3 regions of the Shewanella sp. 125m-7 genome follow, and region 1 is predicted to be linked to each of the others. Evidence: predicted binding sites of a transcription regulator. Region 1 holds the regulator's gene; each other region holds the start of a gene.
What was found. Region 1 encodes ArgR, which controls arginine synthesis, uptake and breakdown. Its sites were predicted from a motif close to ANTGAATANNTATTCANT; they were not measured.
Positions count from the first base shown of each region.

Region 2: the regulator ArgR is predicted to act here: its motif matches at 2,986-3,003, upstream of ACVBIL_RS05130 (YjiH family protein).
Region 3: the regulator ArgR is predicted to act here: its motif matches at 1,276-1,293, upstream of ACVBIL_RS10515 (aspartate aminotransferase family protein).

Region 1 covers NZ_JBRILQ010000011.1:35,131-41,974, forward strand. Annotated here, with positions in the region: gene ACVBIL_RS07300 (Dyp-type peroxidase) at 1-629, shown strand, start outside; gene ACVBIL_RS07305 (cupin domain-containing protein) at 700-1,170, opposite strand; gene argR (transcriptional regulator ArgR) at 1,429-1,899, opposite strand; gene mdh (malate dehydrogenase) at 2,250-3,185, shown strand; gene ispB (octaprenyl diphosphate synthase) at 3,281-4,252, opposite strand; gene rplU (50S ribosomal protein L21) at 4,536-4,847, shown strand; gene rpmA (50S ribosomal protein L27) at 4,863-5,117, shown strand; gene cgtA (Obg family GTPase CgtA) at 5,255-6,424, shown strand; gene ACVBIL_RS07340 (threonine/serine exporter family protein) at 6,454-6,844, shown strand, end outside.
Region 2 covers NZ_JBRILQ010000007.1:68,262-75,105, forward strand. Annotated here, with positions in the region: gene ACVBIL_RS05115 (U32 family peptidase) at 1-94, shown strand, start outside; gene ACVBIL_RS05120 (DUF998 domain-containing protein) at 126-761, opposite strand; gene ACVBIL_RS05125 (methyl-accepting chemotaxis protein) at 1,176-2,720, shown strand; gene ACVBIL_RS05130 (YjiH family protein) at 3,078-4,433, shown strand; gene ACVBIL_RS05135 (UDP-2,3-diacylglucosamine diphosphatase) at 4,596-5,480, shown strand; gene ACVBIL_RS05140 (GNAT family N-acyltransferase) at 5,527-6,844, shown strand, end outside.
Region 3 covers NZ_JBRILQ010000018.1:71,030-77,873, reverse strand. Annotated here, with positions in the region: gene ACVBIL_RS10520 (HDOD domain-containing protein) at 1-854, shown strand, start outside; gene ACVBIL_RS10515 (aspartate aminotransferase family protein) at 1,520-2,737, shown strand; gene astA (arginine N-succinyltransferase) at 2,871-3,890, shown strand; gene astD (succinylglutamate-semialdehyde dehydrogenase) at 3,900-5,360, shown strand; gene ACVBIL_RS10500 (2-oxoadipate dioxygenase/decarboxylase family protein) at 5,530-6,330, shown strand; gene ACVBIL_RS10495 (ATP-binding protein) at 6,617-6,844, opposite strand, start outside.

The sequences.
Region 1 (6,844 bases):
TATTTGTACATGTCCGTTGTGACCGTTTTGATATTTTGCACTTGGTGGCTAACGAAGTTAACCAAATGTTTGAAGGCTTAGTTGAGCTTGTTGATGAGGAGCGTGGCTTTAGATTTTTAGATGCGCGAGATTTAACCGGTTTTGTCGACGGCACTGAAAACCCGAAAGGGCGTAGCAGACAAGCAGTCGCACTCATCGGCGAGGAAGATAGTCGATTTATAGGCGGTAGTTATATTCATGTGCAAAAGTTTGCGCATAACTTAAGTAAGTGGAACCGCCTACCCGTTAAGAAGCAAGAAGATGTTGTCGGTCGCACTAAAGCGGACAATATTGAGTATGCATCGGCTGACAAACCGCTCACCAGCCACATTAAGCGTGTTAATTTGAAAGACAGTGAAGGTAAGTCTATGGAGATCCTAAGACAAAGCATGCCTTACGGTTCTGTTAAAGAACAAGGTTTGATGTTTATCTCTACTTGCCGTAACTCGGTTAATTTTGAAAAGATGCTCGAGAGTATGGTGCATGGTGATAGCGAGGGGAACCACGACCATTTACTGCATTTTACTCAAGCATTAACGGGTTCATCATTCTTTGCGCCATCATTAGACTTTATGATCGCTGCTGACTAACCGGCACATTATGCTCAGTATTAAAAAACGCACTGTGAAGTGCGTTTTTTATTGGGTGTGAAAAAGTGATTTACTGGCTATTAACTTCGTCTTTATCCCAATAATTGGTGGGGCGTCTGGCATAAACTTCGTTGACAGACTTTACCAGTACCTTGTTGTTTTCTGGGTACACAACTACGTCATGTATGTCGCGGTTACCGACGACAAGAAAAACAAACTCTTGCTCACTATGATTGACGAGTTTATGAGAAATACCCGTGTCAGCGTTAAAGCAGATATATTCTCCCTGAGTAAAGGGGTGAGGCTCACCATCAATGTACAGCGTCGCTTCGCCATGCATAGCGTAGATATGCTCTTCTTCTTTTGTATGGTAATGGGCCACAGCTGAAGACTTACCTGGCGCTAAGCGTTCCATGGTGACGCCAATTTTTTCCCCTCCGGCAGTATCACCTATGTGCTTTTGCTCGCTGGCATACTGATCTTTATGCTGCCAAGATTCCCAGCATATATCGTTGATATTTATTATTTTACTTTTGTTCATCACTTACCCTCGACTCAGAATACTGTCAATTGGGATTATAACGATTATTACTCAAGAGAGAAGGTACTATTGAATATATTGTATAAAACATCTTGTTTCATTCTACGAACAAGGTAAAAAACGGGTATAAAAGTGAATGCGTATTGGCGTGTGTTTTAGAGGGAATTGACTTCAGTAATACCTGTCGTGTAACGGAAATGAAAATGCCGCAGTCCATGGGGTGCGGCATTCTTGCGCTATGCCCAAGCGGGCACATGATTAATCAGCGTAATTAAACAGTGACTTAACTGTCTCTAGCGTGTCTTCAATGCTATGGATACTCGATGGACAAATAAAAATTGTATCATCACCTGCAATTGTCCCTAAAATACCTTCAGGTTTGCCTATTGAGTCGAGTAGGCGAGCAATTAGCTGCGCTGCACCAGGGCTTGTTCTGACGACAATCATAGCTTGGTTATGATCGACATCCAGCACTAAGTTTTTAAGTGGACTTCCTGCTGTTGGAACACCGAGTTCTGCGGGCAAGCAATAAACCATCTCTTGCTTCGCGTTACGGGTTCTTACCGCGCCAAACTTACTTAGCATACGAGATACTTTAGATTGATTGATATTGCTAAAGCCCTCTGCCTGCAAGGCGATAACGATTTCACTTTGAGAGCCGAATCGTTCCTCTTTCAAAATAGATTTGAAGGTCTTAACTAAATCATCTTGGTTTCTACTAGCTTGCATATATTATTATTCTTTATTCAATAAGATCTGCTTTATGATGCTGATTTTCGCTTTTTTTGTCAATTAATATTCGTTTTTTTGAATAAAAATTCATTGAAAAGACTGGCAATTTATTGATCGCTAGTTAAGTTAGAATGATTATTCTAATTTTTATTATGCTAATCTATCGCACTAAATTGCCTGAAAGCGTGATTCTCACTCTCTTTGCTCGTTGATAGCTTTATATTAGTGTTCTAGATTATATTGAACGCGACTAAGGGATAATTGAATTTTATTTGTGAATCCAGTACTGTTGCCGCATTAGGAAAACGGATCTAAATCACAAAATCCGAGAATTAACGGAGATAATTATGAAAGTTGCTGTACTTGGTGCTGCTGGCGGTATTGGCCAGGCTCTCGCTTTACTATTAAAAACTCAATTGCCTGCGGGTTCAAAGTTATCGCTTTATGATATCGCTCCAGTAACACCTGGCGTTGCGGTTGACTTAAGCCACATCCCAACCGCTGTTGAAGTGAAAGGTTTTGCCGGTGAAGATCCAACTGCAGCGCTAGAAGGTGCTGACGTTGTCCTTATCTCTGCGGGCGTTGCTCGTAAGCCGGGTATGGATCGTTCTGATCTATTCAACATCAATGCCGGTATCGTACGTAATCTAGTTGAAAAATGTGCCGCGACTTGCCCTACGGCATTAATCGGTATTATTACAAATCCTGTGAATACAACCGTTGCGATTGCCGCTGAAGTATTGAAGAAAGCCGGTGTTTATGACAAGAACCGTTTATTCGGTGTCACAACATTAGATGTTATTCGTTCTGAAACGTTTGTTGCTGAAGCAAAAGGCTTAAACGTAGCAGACGTTAAGGTCAATGTTATTGGTGGTCACAGTGGTGTGACTATTTTACCGCTACTATCACAAATCGAAGGCGTAAGCTTTACTGATGAAGAGGTTGCAGCATTAACGACACGTATCCAGAATGCGGGTACGGAAGTGGTTGAAGCTAAAGCGGGTGGCGGTAGTGCAACGCTTTCTATGGGGCAAGCTGCATGTCGTTTTGGCTTATCACTTGTTCGCGGATTACAAGGTGAAGCAAACGTTATTGAGTGTGCCTATGTTGATGGTGGTAGTGAGCACACTGAATTCTTCGCGCAACCTGTTGTGCTAGGTAAAAACGGCGTAGAGCAAGTTCTTGCTTATGGCGATGTAAGTGCATTTGAAGCTAATGCTCGCGATGCAATGCTAGATACTTTGAAGGCTGATATTCAGCTTGGTATCGAATTCGTTAAGTAATCGATACAGGCCTTTTGTGGGTCACAACAAAAAAGGAGCCTTAGGCTCCTTTTTTATTTTTCAGTCTAAGCGACTACATTAAGTACTCAGTAGTATTAGTGACTACGTTGAGCCGCAATCTTTGCCAGTGAGATTAGCGCCGTTTTATAATCGGAATCCGGAATAATCGCCAATGCCGCGATGGCTTTTTCAGACTCTTCAATAGCGCGCGCTTCTGTGTACTCTAGTGCTCCACAGTTTTTGAGCGCGGCAAGAATAACCTCGATATGCTCAGTGCCGTCACCTTTCTCGATAGCCTCACGAATAAGAGCTTTCTCTGTGTCGTTACCGTTTGCCATAGCAAAAATAAGTGGCAGTGTTGGCTTGCCCTCAGCTAAGTCGTCACCGATGTTCTTACCTAGCTCTTCGGTTTCCGCAGTGTAATCGAGAAGATCGTCAGTTAACTGGAATGCCGTTCCTAAATATTTACCGTATTCCGCCAGAGCCGTTTGCACTTCGATAGGGCTATCAGCCAACAAGCCTGCAAGACGTGTAGCCGCTTCAAATAGCTTGGCTGTCTTACAATAGATAACACGCATATAGCTGTCTTCAGTGGTCTTAGGGTCGTTACAATTCATTAATTGTAGGACTTCACCCTCGGCGAGCACATTAGTTGCGTCAGCAAGGATCTCTAACACCTCTAAACACTTAAGTTCAGTCATCATCTGGAATGAACGGGTATATAAGAAGTCACCCACTAATACACTGGCACTATTGCCAAATAGTGCATTTGCGGTTTTCCTGCCTCGGCGCAACATTGATTCATCAACGACATCATCATGTAAAAGTGACGCGGTATGAATGAATTCGATAATTGCTGCTAATTTAAGGTGAGATTCACCTTTATAGTCAATGGCGCGAGCTGCTAGAATAGATAGCAGAGGTCGCAAGCGTTTACCGCCACCGTTAATAATGTAGAACCCAAGTTGATTAATTAGGGCAACATCTGACTCTAGTTGTTTATAGATCAGTTGATTGACAGCTTGCATATCGCTATCAGTCAATTGACGAATGGCGTTCAAATCCATAAGTAGGCTCTAGTTCTTGTTGGCTGCTGATTAACATTGCAGCTCATATAAAGGCTTAAATGTTATAATAATCGGATTCTACCTAAATTTACGGTACAAGACAGTAGTTGTAGATAAATGTGAGAGTTATTTGGGTCTTTTTTTATTCTAAGTGAATTAAGACTTGTCAGCTACGAGTTCTTAGCGTAAACTCCGCGACCATTGTCATTAAAGCTTTTATAGCACCTCTGCACCAAACATATATGTTTTGGGCGGCGTGTTAGAATATCGGAGTAAAATAGCTATGTACGCTGTTTTTCAAAGTGGCGGCAAGCAACATCGCGTTGAAGCCGGCCATACAGTTCGTTTAGAGAAATTAGAAGTCGCTACAGGCGAAACTATCGAATTTGACCAAGTTCTTTTGGTTGCAGATGGTGAAACTGTACACGTAGGTGCACCTTTAGTTGAAGGTGGCAAGGTTGTTGCTGAAGTTATCAGCCACGGCCGTGCAGACAAGGTAACTATTGTTAAGTTCCGTCGTCGTAAGCACCACGATAAGAAGATGGGCCATCGTCAATGGTTCACCGAAGTTAAAATTACAGCTATCAACGCTTAATTAGGAGAATTACTCATGGCACATAAAAAAGCTGGCGGTTCTACTCGTAACGGCCGCGATTCAGAAAGTAAACGTCTTGGTGTAAAGCGCTTCGGCGGTGAATCAGTTCTAGCTGGTAACATCATCGTTCGTCAACGTGGTACTAAATTCCACGCTGGTGTTAATGTTGGTATCGGTCGTGACCACACTTTATTCGCTCTTACCGATGGTAAAGTGAAGTTTGAAGTTAAAGGTCCACAGAACCGTAAGTTCATCAGCATCGAAGATTAATTTTTAGCTAAGCTAATAATTAATAAGAAGCCCCGCCATTGGTGGGGCTTTGTTTTTTCAAAATTAAGTAAATTGTGTTTTGGCGACTAGAATCGTTAAGAGTATAATTCTTTCATTCTGTGGTGCCAGGAGTTGGTATGAAGTTTGTCGATGAAGCTATTATCCGTGTTGAAGCCGGTAATGGTGGCAGTGGTTGCGTTAGCTTTAGACGCGAAAAATATGTTCCTGATGGTGGTCCTGACGGTGGTGACGGTGGTGACGGCGGTAGTGTTTATCTGCAAGCTGATGAAAACCTCAATACACTGATCACTTTTCAGTTCGAACGCTTCCATATCGCCGAGCGCGGTAAGAATGGTCGCGGACGTGATTGTACTGGTCACGGCGGTGCTGACCTGATCCTTAAAGTGCCTGTTGGTACTCGCGCTATCGATAACGATACCGAAGAGTCACTTGGTGACTTAACTACTCACGGGCAGAAATTGCTTGTGGCTAAAGGTGGTTTCCATGGCATGGGTAATACTCGTTTTAAGACCAGTACTAACCGCGCGCCAAGACAAAAAACCTTAGGTACAGATGGTGAAGTTCGTAGCTTAAAGCTTGAGCTATTGTTGCTTGCTGATGTTGGCCTACTGGGTATGCCTAACGCGGGTAAGTCTACTTTCATCCGTTCTGTCTCTAAAGCTAAGCCAAAGGTTGCAGACTATCCGTTTACAACATTGGTACCTAACTTGGGTGTTGTAAACCCAAGACCAGGTCAAAGCTTTGTGATTGCCGATATTCCAGGTCTAATTGAAGGCGCTGCTGACGGTGCGGGTCTGGGTGTTCAATTCTTAAAGCACTTAGAGCGTTGCCGCGTTTTGCTACACATTTTAGATGTGGAACCAATTGATGGTAGCGATCCAGTCGAGTCTGCACGTGCAATCGTTGCTGAGCTTGAGAAGCATTCTCCTAAGCTTGCGGGTAAGCCACGCTGGTTAGTGATTAATAAATCTGACTTGATGCTGCCTGAAGAGCTACAAGAGCGTATAGAACGCATTGTCAAAGAGTTAGAGTGGGAAGGTGATGTTTACACTGTTTCTGCTTATAACCGTGAAGGTACTGCGGAGTTGGCCCTCAAATTACTAGACTTTATTGACGCACTTCCTCCAGAAGAAGAAGTAGACGCTGATGCTGAAGTCGAGTTTAAGTGGGATAACTACCATCAAGACGTTAATGAATCAGTTAATGAAAACTTTGATGATAAAGACGATTTTGATGATGACTTTGACGAAGATGACTACGATGTAGAAATTATCTACCAAAGATAATTATTTGCATAAAAGGAAGTTGAGAAAAGGTGTACGCTACAACGCAAAATGACATTACTCGTCAAGTCGTTAGGGTTGCTCAACTTCTTTTAGCTTATGGCGCTGAATCTGAACTCATTGAAGAGATCACTCAGCGCTTAGGCCACGCCTTAGGATTAGAGAGTGTCGAAATCTCGATCTCTTCCAACTCATTAGTGTTAACCAGCCTTTCAGTCGGTCGTTGTATTACTACCACCCGGCGCATCCGTGAACATGGTATTAATATGACTGTGGTTTGCGAACTTCAACGCATCTGTTTACTGGCCGAAAAAGGCATCTACGGCCTAACTGAAGTGCGTAAACGTGTGGCGCGTATTCAGCCAAAAACCTACCCAGCCAAATATGTTGTGCCAATGATCGGCCTATCGTGTGCGAGTTTTT
Region 2 (6,844 bases), on a different contig from region 1:
CCTGCTTCAACCAACAACCGATAAAGACTTATCTTGTAACGGCTATTGGCACCAATCAGCCGGATTTAGCCAGATTTCAACACAGTGTAAATAACGCGTTGGGACATTAAGCTAAGTGAGTCGTGCTAACGGTATCTTGTATTTAGATCCTTAACCACCAAAGCACTCCATAATAAAAAGGTGGCTACGCCAATCCATTGCACTATGGCTGGCCACCACATTTCGGGACGAGATGGGTCCACTAGCATTTCGTTAAAAAATTCCCCATTGCCTTCCGTTAAATTTAGCGCGAGTAGCGGGAGCAACAAAAAAGCAGCCATAGACAAAAATGCAAACGCCCCACAAATATGACTCAAAACTGAAAACGTTGGCTCTGCAGACATAAACTGAAAAGTCGCATAAAACATCAAGCTACAACAGCCAAAAATAAAGAAGTATTTGATAGCGATGGTATGTAAGTGGTAGACATTAATCGGAAAAAGACCCGTCGCAGCAAAGGCTAAATAGGTCAGTCCAAGACTGATGAAAAAAGGGTAACGCCAAACTGAGTCGCCAAGTTGAAGGCTCAGTAAGCAAAATAGCACTACACACAGGCCGCCAAAAAACAGCCCACCATTGACGATAACGGCATAACGAGAGTGTCCATAACTGCCTAGCTCACTCAATGTATGGTTTAAAAAGCTATATCCCTGACCGTCAAAGTGCTCGAACATCACAATAGATAGCACTAGGCCTAGTACTTGGCCAAAAATACCCAGCATGCCAAACCTAAACGCTAACCTTGACACTTTATTGTATTTTTTAACGAGCATAGTTACCTAATTAACCTCTTTATTAACGTTTATTAATGTATATCGAATTGGCTTACTGTAACGAGGTCTAGCTCAGAGTTTTAATAAACATTTATGACACGGAAATGTAACGCATTTGTTATTTCTATAGCCTACGAAACAGAATATCAAGCCTTTTACTAAAAACAATCTAAAAATCATAGGATAAAAAGATTTTAAACCCAAAAAGTTAGCTTAAATCAGTCAACAAACGTGTTATTCAAAAAGATATACAAAAAATCACATCCGACAATTTAAACAAGTGTATTAATGAGATACCCTACAACATTGTGTTAATGCATTGCTGTGGAATTGCGATGCTTTTTGCTGTCACACGGAATAATAATGACAAGAAAACAGGTAAGCCTTATCAATCAGGAAGTTAAGTTAACCCCGACAGATCAACTCATATCGACCACTGATAGACGCGGTGTTATCACCTACGTAAACCAAAGGTTTATTGAAGTGTCAGGCTTTAGTGAAACAGAGCTTATCGGCAACAATCATAATATGGTTCGTCATCCAGACATGCCCAAGGCGGCATTCAAAGAGATGTGGAGTAAATTAGAAGCGGGCATATCTTGGCGCGGCGTGGTTAAAAACCGCTGTAAAGATGGCCGATACTATTGGGTCGATGCATTTGTTTCGCCCTTATTTGAAAAAGGTCAGCTCATCGGCTATCAATCAGTTCGCATGGCGGCAAGCCCCCAACTCACCAATAAAGCCACAGAAATCTACCAGCGCCTCAATCAAGGTAAACGTGTCGATGATCCCATCAGCTTAGCCAATAAGAGATTGCTCTCAGCAATCTGTGCAAGTACTGGGCTATTGATTGCCGGTGCAATATGGGGCTGGGCGGTCATCATTGCAGGCATCATCTTAATGGCCGTCAACCTGGCCATTTTTTATGACGAGGCGTTTAAAGTACCTGCAAGATTAATGAAGATGAAACAAGAGTACGACTCTATCAGCCGCTTTATCTATTGTGGTCGTGACACTTCATCTTTACTCGATTTTCAACTTATGATGAAAGATGCCAAGCTACAAGGCGTGCTTGGTCGCTCACAAGACAATGCCGAGCATATTGAAGATATTGCGAGCCAGTTAATCGCAGCGGCACAACAAACCCATGTTGGTCTCAATCTTGAGAACCAGCAGATAGAACTTATTGCCAGTGCCACCGAAGAGATGGGATCGACGATTAGTGAAGTCGCTAAAAATACCCAATCAACTTCTGAAAGTATTCAGCAAACCTATCAAGTTTGTCACGAAAGCCGTGAGAAAATGCAGCAAAATGCTATCAGCATTAATCAACTATCGGATTCTGTAGCAGAGGCTGCCGCCAATGCTAACTTGCTCAATAAAGAAGCAGAGCTAGTCGCAAGTGCGATGTCAGAAATTGACTCGATTGCCGAGCAAACCAACTTGCTCGCGCTAAACGCGGCGATTGAAGCTGCGCGCGCCGGAGATCAAGGTCGAGGGTTTGCAGTGGTTGCCGATGAAGTCAGAGCGCTATCGAGTCGCACTCAGCAATCAACGACCAGCATATCGAAAAGCGTCGATAAAATGTTTTCCATGCTAACCGAATGGTCAAAGCAGATGGATAACAGTAAATCTAAAGCATTATTATGCAGCCAAGATGCCGAAAAATCCGCTAATAAAATCGATACCATCTATCAATCAATGAAAGAAATTCAAGCTTTAGCGGTACAAAATGCGGTTGCAGCCGAGCAACAAACCTTAGTTGTCGGTGAGATTAACCAAAATATCACTCAAATTAGCCAGGCATCGAGTGAAAACCTATGCGCGGTTAATCTAGTTGAGGCCTCTGTTAAAGAGTTAAAATTCAATGCGGAAAAAGCAAAATCTTTGAGAAAAACATTTAGTTAAACCTTCTGTAAAAAGTCATTTCGCCGTCACAACATAAACGTGACGGCGAAAACGACATACAAGAAATTAACATCTGAGCATCAATTGCAAACATCTGTTTTAAAAAGATTTAACCGCAAAAAAGTTTTGTGCTTTTCTGCAAACTTCCGATACAATATAAATAATCATATTGAGCTAATAACTATTCGCCAGTAGTGAATTACACTACATAATAATAGAATGGTGTTATTAAGATATTTTATGGCGGTTCGCTCGCCAACTAACAGTTGAATGGATATTCAATAACTTATCTGTTTATGCATAGACGTCTGTTTATTGTCATTAAGCAAAAACTCGTTATTTAGGGTGTTAATTAAAGTGTCAGAAAAACAAACCCACAATATTAAAACAGTAATCACCTTCATCGTGCCGTCTTTGATTGGTCTACTGCTGTTTATGATGCCAATCAGTTATCAAGATGCCCTCACGATCCCTATCGCGATCATCTCGAAAGGATTACAGAATCTATTGAGCGGTGTAATCGTCGCAATGGTGACATTTGTTGTTATCTTCACAGCGATTGCTTCGCTTCTGACCAAAGTGTTTCAGCCACAATTTATTGTTAAACATCGTTTTCTTAACTCGTTATTTAACGTCAGCCCTATCTGGTTAGTGGTGCGTTTACTTGGCGCAATCTTTATCACGCTAACCTTCTTTGGTGTTGGCCCTGAGGCCATACGCTCAGGCGGAACCGGGGCGCTGGTTCTAAATGACCTGTTACCTGTGCTGTTTTCAGTATTCTTATTTGCAGGTATGTTGCTACCACTACTTCTGAACTTTGGCCTTCTTGAGTTACTAGGCACCATGTTAACCAAGGTTATGCGCCCTATCTTTAACCTACCAGGTCGTAGTGCTATCGACTGTCTGGCGTCATGGTTAGGCGACGGTAGCGTCGGGATCTTGATGACCACCAAGCAATATGAAGCCCGCTTCTATACCCAAAGAGAAGCGGCTGTGATTGGTACCACTTTCTCAGCGGTTTCAATCACCTTCTCTCTCGTTGTGATCTCTCAGGTTCAATTGGAGCATTTGTTCGTCCCTTTCTACCTCACAGTGTGTCTTGCTGGTTTTGTTGCCGCGATAGTGGTACCTAAACTGCCACCACTTTCTTGGAAGAAAGACATCTATATTGATGAGACGCCTCGTCACTCTGATGATGAAATGATCCCTGAAGGCTATAACGTATTTACTTGGGGTTTGCATCAGGCACTTAATAAAGCGTCTCAAGCTGGCGGAGTTAAGCACACTTTGATTGATGGTGTGAAGAACGTCGTCGATATGATTTTTGGCGTGATCCCTGTGGTAATGGGTATTGGTACTATTGCCTTAATGATTGCCGAATTCACCCCAATTTTTGAATACTTAGGAATGCCTTTCATTCCACTGCTTGAGCTATTACAAGTTCCTGAAGCGACTGCCGCGTCAAAGACGATTATGGTTGGCTTTGCAGACATGTTTATCCCTGCAATTTTAGCCAGCTCTATTGAATCAGACATGACCCGCTTTATTATCGCAACCTTGTCTGTGACTCAGCTTATCTACATGAGTGAAGTGGGCGCATTATTGATTGGTAGCAAAATTCCGGTCAACTTCTTAGAGTTGTTTGTGGTGTTCATTCTTAGAACGCTAGTGACTTTGCCTGTTATTGCTGGCGTGGCTCACCTCATTTTCTAATTCGACAACATCAAGTCTAAGTAAAAGGAGCGATTTATCGCTCCTTTTTTATGCCTGTATACAAACCGCTCTCTCTTGTCATAAAGCCGCCATAAATAGTTCATCAAGCAGTCAATAAGCCGTTCTAGTCTAACTGCAAATAATCGTTTAAATGGCAAGCCGATGAGCAATAAGCCGAGAAGAAAAGCACGTTTAACCACCACATCAGCAATCAGCCCTATTCTCCCTGCCACTGCTCAGCCCAGTTTCAATGCAGTATGGTTATCCGATGTGCACTTAGGCAGCAAAGACTGTAAAGCTGAGTACCTATTACAGCTACTTAAACACATGCAGACAGAGTCTCTATATCTTGTAGGCGATATCTTTGATATTTGGGCTTTGAAGCGGCGGGTTTATTGGCCTGAATCCCATAATCTCGTGCTGCAACAACTGCTAAAAATGGCTAGAGATGGGGTCAACATTGTTTATATTCCAGGTAACCACGATGAAGCATTAAAGCCATATAACGGTTTTCACCTTTGGGATTTATCCATTGCGACCGAATATATCCACACCGGAGTGACTGGCCGAAAGTTGCTTATGCTGCACGGCGATCAGTTTGATTCACAAGTTTGCATAGGCCGCGCTTACGCAAAGCTGGGCGATCACCTATATGACCTCTTACTGCTTCTAAACCGTGGACTACACAAGCTCCGCACGTGGTTTGGCTACCCATACTGGTCCTTAGCCAGTTACGTCAAGCTACGTATCAATAAAGCCCAGCAAGCCATTAACGACTATCAGGCTGCAGTTGTGCGATACGCTAAACGTAAAGCTGTCGATGGCGTGATTTGTGGCCATATCCACCAGCCAGCACTAAATATCAGCCAGCATACGCTTTATGCCAACGATGGTGATTGGGTGGAGAACTGCACCTTAATCGCCGAATCCCTGCAAGGCGACATTCAACTGCTGAAGTGGAATGAAACCACCGCAGAGGCCGAGCTTATTAAGTCCCACTGTTTTGATGATAACCAGACAACCACTACTCAGCAGCGTGTTGCTTAAGCCAGTTAAGCGTAGTTAATCAAGTGAACTCAATTTAGGTGAACTCATGATATTTACCGTCGACAATGTAGTAGAACAAAAGCTGCCAAAAATGAATAAAAACCCCTGGTTATCAACACCGACAAAAGCCATGTTGCGCTACCTATTAAACGAAAAAGAGTGTAACGCTATCGCTACGCAGTTTGCCTATTTAAAAGGGGTGGACTTTGTTGAGCAGGTACTTGCCAGCTTTAACTTTAATTACTCTGTACCAAACAGCGAAATAGAAAATATCCCCATTGAAGGCCGCGTAGTAATCTACGCCAACCACCCGATTGGCTCCCTCGATGCACTCGCCATGATAAAGCTCATTAGTAAAGTCAGATCCGATATTAAAGTGGTCGCCAACGAGTTATTAATGGCACTCGAGCCCATGCATTCGATACTACTTCCAGTACGCAATATGACGGGCGGCACCCCAAAGCAGCACCTAGATAATATCCATCAACACCTTAAAAATGAGGGGGCGGTATTAATATTCCCCTCAGGGGAAGTTTCACGACTACGCCCCCAAGGCGTTGTCGATCTACATTGGCATGCTGGCTTTGTTAAAATTGCCAAAGCTTGCCAGGCGCCGCTATTACCCATGTATGCTGACGCTAAAAATTCGGCTGTTTTTTACGGCGCATCAATGATCTACAAACCGCTAGCGAGCTTGCTCTTGATCAAAGAGATGTTTAAGCAAGCGAAGAAAACCATGCCCATTCGTATCGGCGAACTGATCCCAAAAGAAGTCGTAAACAGTACCGACTTTCCGTTAAAAACCAAAGTGAAACTGCTGAAAAACCACCTCTATCGCATAGGCAAAAACCGCAGCCCTTTATTTAGCACTCAAAGCGCCATCGCTCATCCTGAGCCTCGTAAAGAACTACAAGCAGCATTACATCAATGTGAATTACTTGGTGAAACTCAAGACAATAAAAAAATCTATCTATATCAACATAAACAAAGCAGTCCAATTATGCGTGAAATTGGCCGCCTTAGAGAAATCGCCTTTCGGGCCGTCGGCGAAGGCAGTGGTAAACGCCGTGATACCGACAAATACGATGCCTATTATCAGCACTTAGTCTTGTGGGATCCGAGTGTACTCGAAATCGTAGGCTCCTACCGTTTTGCAGGCGCTAAAGAGGTGCATAAAATACAGGGGGAAGATGCGCTATATAGCCAGTCTCTATTTCACTATCATGATGATTTTGCTCCGTACTTTGAGCAAGGGTTAGAACTAGGACGCAGTTTTGTGCAGCCTAAATATTGGGGGAAGCGCAGCTTAGATTACCTTTGGTTTGGCATTGGTGCATTTTTGGTACGTAATCCGCAATACCGTT
Region 3 (6,844 bases), on a different contig from region 1:
TTAAGCAGTCAAAGTTAGATGATAAACAGATCATCTTGCTAGAGTTGCTCTATTCAGAGCAGGTTGACTTAGCGCGTATTCGACCATTGGTCACCGCTCTACCTTGGCTTGAGCGTGACTTAGTGAATATGGTTAACAGTTCCACCTTTAGGCACCGTAGGCCTAAGTCTTCTGATGTGCAGGTAACCGATGTTAAGTTGGTGCTTAACTATATTGGGATTGAAAACCTCCAGGCATTAGTACCTTATTTTTGTCTTAGAAACTTAATGCCTACAGGGCAACCGCAGATGCTGTGGTTGACTCGAAAATTTTGGCGTTACAGTATCGTAGCCGCTATTACTGCCCAAACTTTAGCTGCCATACACCAAAAAGCCCCAGCCTTTATTTATAGTTGTAGCTTAATGAGCCAACTGGGCGCCACTTGTGTGATTAACCAATGCGCTAAGACATTTGATGATATGTGGGGAACCTGGCTCAGAGAGGCGAGCGCAAGCCGAGATAAAGAGCTCTATGATGCGGTGATGGCAACAGAGTTTCCTGCAAGTGATGTGTACCAGCAAGTCTTAAGCCATGGCCGAGCGCTTAATTGGCAACTCCTTAGCTTACTTAAGTTTGATGACAGCCGCTTAACCAAAACCTTTAAGTCGATCGATACAAGCCTTAAATACGCAGAACTTGATGAAGACTCGGCGTTAATAGAACGCGCTAATTGCTACGCCAAAGTCTATCTACTAAAAGAAGCCGACAATATTAGCGCTGCAGAATGCCGATTAATGTTTGATTATTACCAGCTCTCGCAGCAAGAACAGATCCGCTTGAGCGCGCAAAACTTTCGTAAGCTAACACTGTTCTAAACCTACAGCTTTCCTTACCCGTTTATTGATGATATCGAGTGAATAAAGCCACTTTTGGATTCGGTTCTAGTCGGTAACGCTCATTAAAGCTTCCGATTTGTGTAATAAACTTGTTTAAATTGATTACTGTTATTACCGGTTTTGACTGAGTTTTCAGTTAGGCAGTAATATTTATAGCTGGAGTTTTTGAGCGTTTTTTGTGTGCTTTATGCAATATTGAACAGAGTCTGTATTGCAAAGTTTGATTCTCAGTAAATGGTATACAATTTCGGTTTGCTTGTAAGGCCTGTTGTTTATCGATTTAAACCAGCGTTTTTCCCGTGATTATCGATATAAACCTTAACAAATCCCCACTGAATTCCGTCATTAGTTATTCATTATCTATGAATAACTAGCAAAGTTGAGCGCTAGATAACTTTTTTATGACTATTTATGCTTAAAGCCCCGCTATATCTGCTTTGTTAATTCTAAAACTCAAATCTTTATGCAGTGTTTACGCTCTTCCTCCTCTTGATGATTGTTAAAAACTGGTATTTTGATCACATTTTCGCTAATAATGTCCTCCTAGCTAAACAAACAATCGCCATGTCACCAACAAAAGATTAAAGACATTGAGCGGAATACGACCAGCTAATAAGGTCGATAATGACAAAGGATGAGAAGGAATGAGCGTAACTATGAATCTTACACGTGCCCAATTTGATGAAGTTATGGTGCCTAACTATGCGCCTTCAGCGGTTATTCCAGTTCGTGGTGAAGGTAGCCGAGTTTGGGATCAAGAAGGTAAAGAGTACATCGACTTTGCAGGTGGCATTGCGGTTAACTGTTTAGGTCATTGTCACCCAGCTTTGGTTGGCGCGCTAAAGACTCAAAGCGAGAAGCTTTGGCACCTTTCTAACGTAATGACTAACGAGCCAGCACTTGAGCTCGCGACCAAGCTAGTTGAGGCGACATTTGCCGATCGCGTTTATTTTGCTAACTCGGGTGCAGAAGCAAACGAAGCGGCACTTAAGCTCGTTCGCCGTTATGCAATGGATAAGTTTGGCGCTGAAAAAGACCAAATTATCGCATTCGATAAGGCCTTCCACGGCCGTACTTTCTTCACCGTAAGTGTTGGTGGTCAAGCGGCATACTCAGATGGCTTTGGTCCTAAGCCACAGAGCATTACTCATGTGCCATTTAATGATATTGAAGCATTAGAAGCGGTATTTTCTGATAAAACGTGTGCCGTAATGATGGAGCCATTGCAGGGTGAAGGCGGCATTATTGATGCGGATCCTGAATTTTTAAAAGCGGTTCGTGCACTTTGTGATAAGCATAATGCATTACTGGTATTTGATGAAGTTCAAACAGGTGTAGGCCGTCTAGGTGAACTATATGCTTATATGCGTGGCGATGTAGTACCTGACGTTTTGACAACAGCAAAAGCACTTGGTGGTGGTTTCCCAATTGCAGCCATGCTTACGACGAAAGAGATCGCCGATCATCTTAAGATAGGTACTCATGGTTCTACTTATGGCGGTAACCCGCTAGCTTGTGCAGTGGGCAATGCAGTAATGGATGTTGTTAATACTCCAGAAGTCTTGAACGGCGTTAAGCACCGTGAACAACTATTGCGTGACGGTCTAACTCAAATCAATAACAAGTACGACGTGTTTTCTGAAATCCGCGGTCAAGGCCTATTGATTGGCGCTGTGATGAGCGAAAAGTACCAAGGCCGTGCAAAAGAGTTCTTGGTTGCCGCTATTAACGAAGGCGTAATGAGTCTAGTTGCTGGTGCAAATGTTGTTCGCTTTACGCCATCTCTAGTTATCCCGGAAGCTGATATCGCTGAAGGTCTAGCGCGTTTTGAGCGTGCAGTCGCAAAAGTTGTCGAAGCCTAATGGGCATACGGAGTGTTATCAATGATAACGCTCCTTTTTTTGTCTTTAGGATAGCTTGAACGTTTCTTGAGCAGAGCTTGTCTTATAGTGAGAAGGCTGACAGAAGTGGCAAGTGTAGCGAGGAGACTCCTAGATGCTAGTTATACGTCCAATACGCTCGACTGACTTTAAAGCGCTATATCAAATAGCGGAAGAATCGGGGCATGGATTCACATCGTTACCAGTAAATGAAGCGCTACTTCGCAGCAAAATTGCTCGAGTGGAAGCTTCGTTTACCAAGCAGATCGACAAACCTTTCGATGAAGGCTACTTGATGGTGCTAGAAGATACCGAAACCGGTGAGGTTGTTGGTACTTGTGGGATTGAAGCTGCCGTGGGTATGGTCGACGCTTTTTATCATTATCGATTGGGTACAGAAGTTTATCACTCTGATCAGATTGATGTGCGTAATGAGGTCGAGACCTTAACCCTTTGTCATGATTACACGGGGGCAGCTGAACTCTGTACGCTTTTCTTACGCGATAGTTACCGTAAAAACAATAATGGCCGTATGCTTTCAAGAAGTCGTTTCTTGTTTCTTGCACAGCACGCTGAACGTTTTGGCGAAACCGTTATTGCAGAGATGCGTGGCGAAAGTGATGCTGAGGGTAATTCACCTTTCTATGGCTGGTTACAAGAGCACTTCTTAGGAATCGATTTTGTGCAGGCCGATTATCTTTCAGGCTTAAGTCAAAAAGCGTTTATGGCAGAGATGATGCCAAAGAATGCGGTTTACGTATGTCTATTACCAAAAGAAGCCCAAAAGGTGATTGGCGAGGTGCATGCCAATACTCGCCCTGCACTTAATCTGTTGCAAGCCGAGGGTTTTAGGTGCCGTGGTTATGTGGATATTTTTGATGGTGGACCAACGGTTGAATGTCACCTAAATGATATACGCTCGGTGCGTGAAAGCCGCTTACTAACCGTCACCATAGGTGAAACCTCGAGTGAGGCAACAAGCTATATCGTTTCAAATACCCAACTAGCAGATTACCGTGCTACAGCGACTAATTTAACTGTAGTCATCGACAGCGACGACGTGATTTTAGATGCTAAAACTGCTGCAGCCCTTATGGTTGAAGATGGTGAGCAGATCCGCGTTTTGCCAATGTAGGAATAGAAAATGACACAATTTATCGAAGGTAAGTGGGTTGCAGGTTTAGGTCACGAAGTGACGTCAATTAACCCTGCCAACCAAGACGTAATTTGGAATAGTAAAACTGCCACACCAGAGCAGGTATCTCAAGCTGTTGATGCTGCACGTAAGGTGCAATTTGACTGGTTTATGCTGGGCTTTGAATCGCGTTTAGCCATTATTGAGGCGTATCGTGACCAACTTGAAGCCAATAAAGCCGAAATGGCCGAAGTGATCGCTCAAGAAACCGGTAAGCCACAGTGGGAAACTGCGACTGAAGCTGGCGCGATGATTGGTAAGATTGGCCTTTCTGTTGCCGCTTACCATAAGCGTACTGGTACATCTGAAAATGATACACCTGCAGGCCGCGCAGTATTGCGCCATAAGCCACATGGTGTAGTTGCGGTATTTGGGCCATATAACTTCCCAGGTCACCTGCCAAATGGTCATATAGTACCTGCGCTGCTTGCGGGTAATACCGTGGTGTTTAAGCCATCAGAGCTAACGCCAAAAGTCGCTGAGCTGATGCTTAAGCTATGGGAAAAAGCAGGTTTACCTGCTGGTGTGATTAACCTCGTTCAAGGTGAGATTGAAACGGGTAAGGCGCTTGCGGCACACCCACAAATTGACGGTCTGTTCTTTACTGGTAGCTCACGCACTGGTCATATTTTGCATCAGCAGTATGCTGGCGATCCGGGTAAAATTTTGGCACTAGAGATGGGGGGGAATAACCCGCTTATCATCAAAGATGTTGCCGACACTAAAGCTGCTGTTCACGACATCATTCAGTCCGCGTATATTTCAGCTGGTCAGCGTTGTACTTGTGCACGTCGTCTTTATGTTGAAAAAGGTGCGGCGGGTGATGCACTGCTTGAGCAGCTTGTCGCGGCAATAAAGCAGATCAAAGTTGGACCTTGGAACGCGCAACCACAACCCTTTATGGGCTCGATGATTTCTGAGACTGCCGCAAAAGGTATGGTTGAAGCGCAGCGTAACTTGATTAACTTAGGTGGTAACTCTCTGGTTGAGTTGACTCATCTAGAATCGGGAACAGGCCTTGTTTCTCCTGGTTTGATTGATGTCACCGATGTGATTGAGCTGCCAGATGAAGAGTATTTTGGCCCACTATTGCAAGTCGTGCGTTATAGCGATTTTGATCAAGCTATCAAGCTTGCTAACGCGACTCGCTATGGTCTTTCGGCTGGCATTTTGGCGGATAGCCGTGAAGATTATGACTACTTCCTTGCGCGTATTCGTGCGGGTATTGTTAACTGGAATAAGCAGATCACCGGCGCTTCGGGCGCGGCACCATTTGGTGGTGTTGGTGCATCGGGTAACCACAGAGCCAGCGCGTTTTATGCCGCTGATTACTGTGCCTACCCCGTTGCTTCAGTAGAAGCTGATGCGGTGAGTCTACCCGCAACATTGAGTCCAGGTTTGAGTTTGTAACCTCAAACAAGCTATAAAAGGGAAGCGCTCGGGGCGCTTCCCTTTTGTTTATATCGAGTCTGTTGCTATAAACAAAAAACTAAGCTGTATCCCTCAAACGTGTATCGCCGCGTGATTAAACCAACTAACTAAATAAACAGGTAAACACGCAGGCGTAAAGGAGCTAACAATGCACACGAATGTAAACGCGTTATTTGAAGCACTTTGGCAAGACTATATTGAAATGACACCTTCAGCGGCTAAAGTGCAGCAGTTGCTGTCTAAGGGCGAGGTAATCATCAATGATCATATTGCACTTAGAACGTTTAATATTGCCAAGGTTAACCTTGAAGTATTAGCTGCGCATTTCGAATCTATCGGCTATGTCGCATGCGGCGATTATAAGTTTGAAGCCAAAAAGCTCAATGCGAAGCATTTTGAACATCCTGACAGTACACAGCCAAAAGTGTTTATTTCTGAATTGTTAGTTGAAGAGTTTAGCGATGAACTGCAAGCTACGGTTAATGGCTTAATAGATCAGATTGATAAGGACGCAACCACTGCCGACAACTTCTTGTACTCAGGCCGTCACTGGCAGCTCGATACTAAGACTTATCAGGCACTATTAGCTGAGAGTGAATACGCTGCCTGGGTTGCTGCATTTGGTTATCGTGCTAACCATTTCACGGTATCGATTAATTATCTACCAGGTTATGAAACCATATTTGAAGTTAACGATGCTTTAAAAGCCGCAGGCTTTGTATTGAATGCGTCGGGCGGTGAAGTAAAGGGCAGTCCAGAGGTATTACTGGAGCAGTCATCGACGATGGCAGATAGGATCCCTGTTAGCTTCTCAGACGCAGTGATTGACATTCCTAGCTGTTTTTATGAGTTTGCCTTGCGTTATCCTAAAGCAGACGGGGAGCTTTACACCGGCTTTGTAGCGGCTTCTGCTGACAAGATTTTTGAAAGCACTAATGTTAATGGCTAGCGTTAATAACGACTGTTAATAACGGCTGTTAATAACGACTGTTAATCGCGACTGTTAATCGCGACTGTTAATCGCGACTGTTAATCGCGACTGTTAATCGCGACTGTTAATCGCGACTGTTAATAACGACTGTTAATCGCGAGTGCTAATAACTAACGGTAAAGGCTAGGTGCAAATTGTGAGAGCAAAGAAGCGGCCTAAATTAACTCTTTAGCATGTCGCATAAAAAAACCGGACTCGAGTCCGGTTTTTTTATGGTTTTAATACCTTGAATTTTAATTAAGCTTTAGAAGAGCAAGGTGACTTTCAGCCCCGATAAGCTCTTGCTGTTTTCGAACTTGAGTTCAATCTTATACTGCTCGGCAATATCCTTAACAATCGACAAGCCTAAACCGTGGCCCATAGTCGCCTCGTCGAGACGTTTGCCCCTGTGGGTCAGCTGCGCTAGCTCTTCTGTTTTTACCCCAGGCCCATCATCTTCTATCGTCAATTTAAGCTGCTGATCTTGATGGCT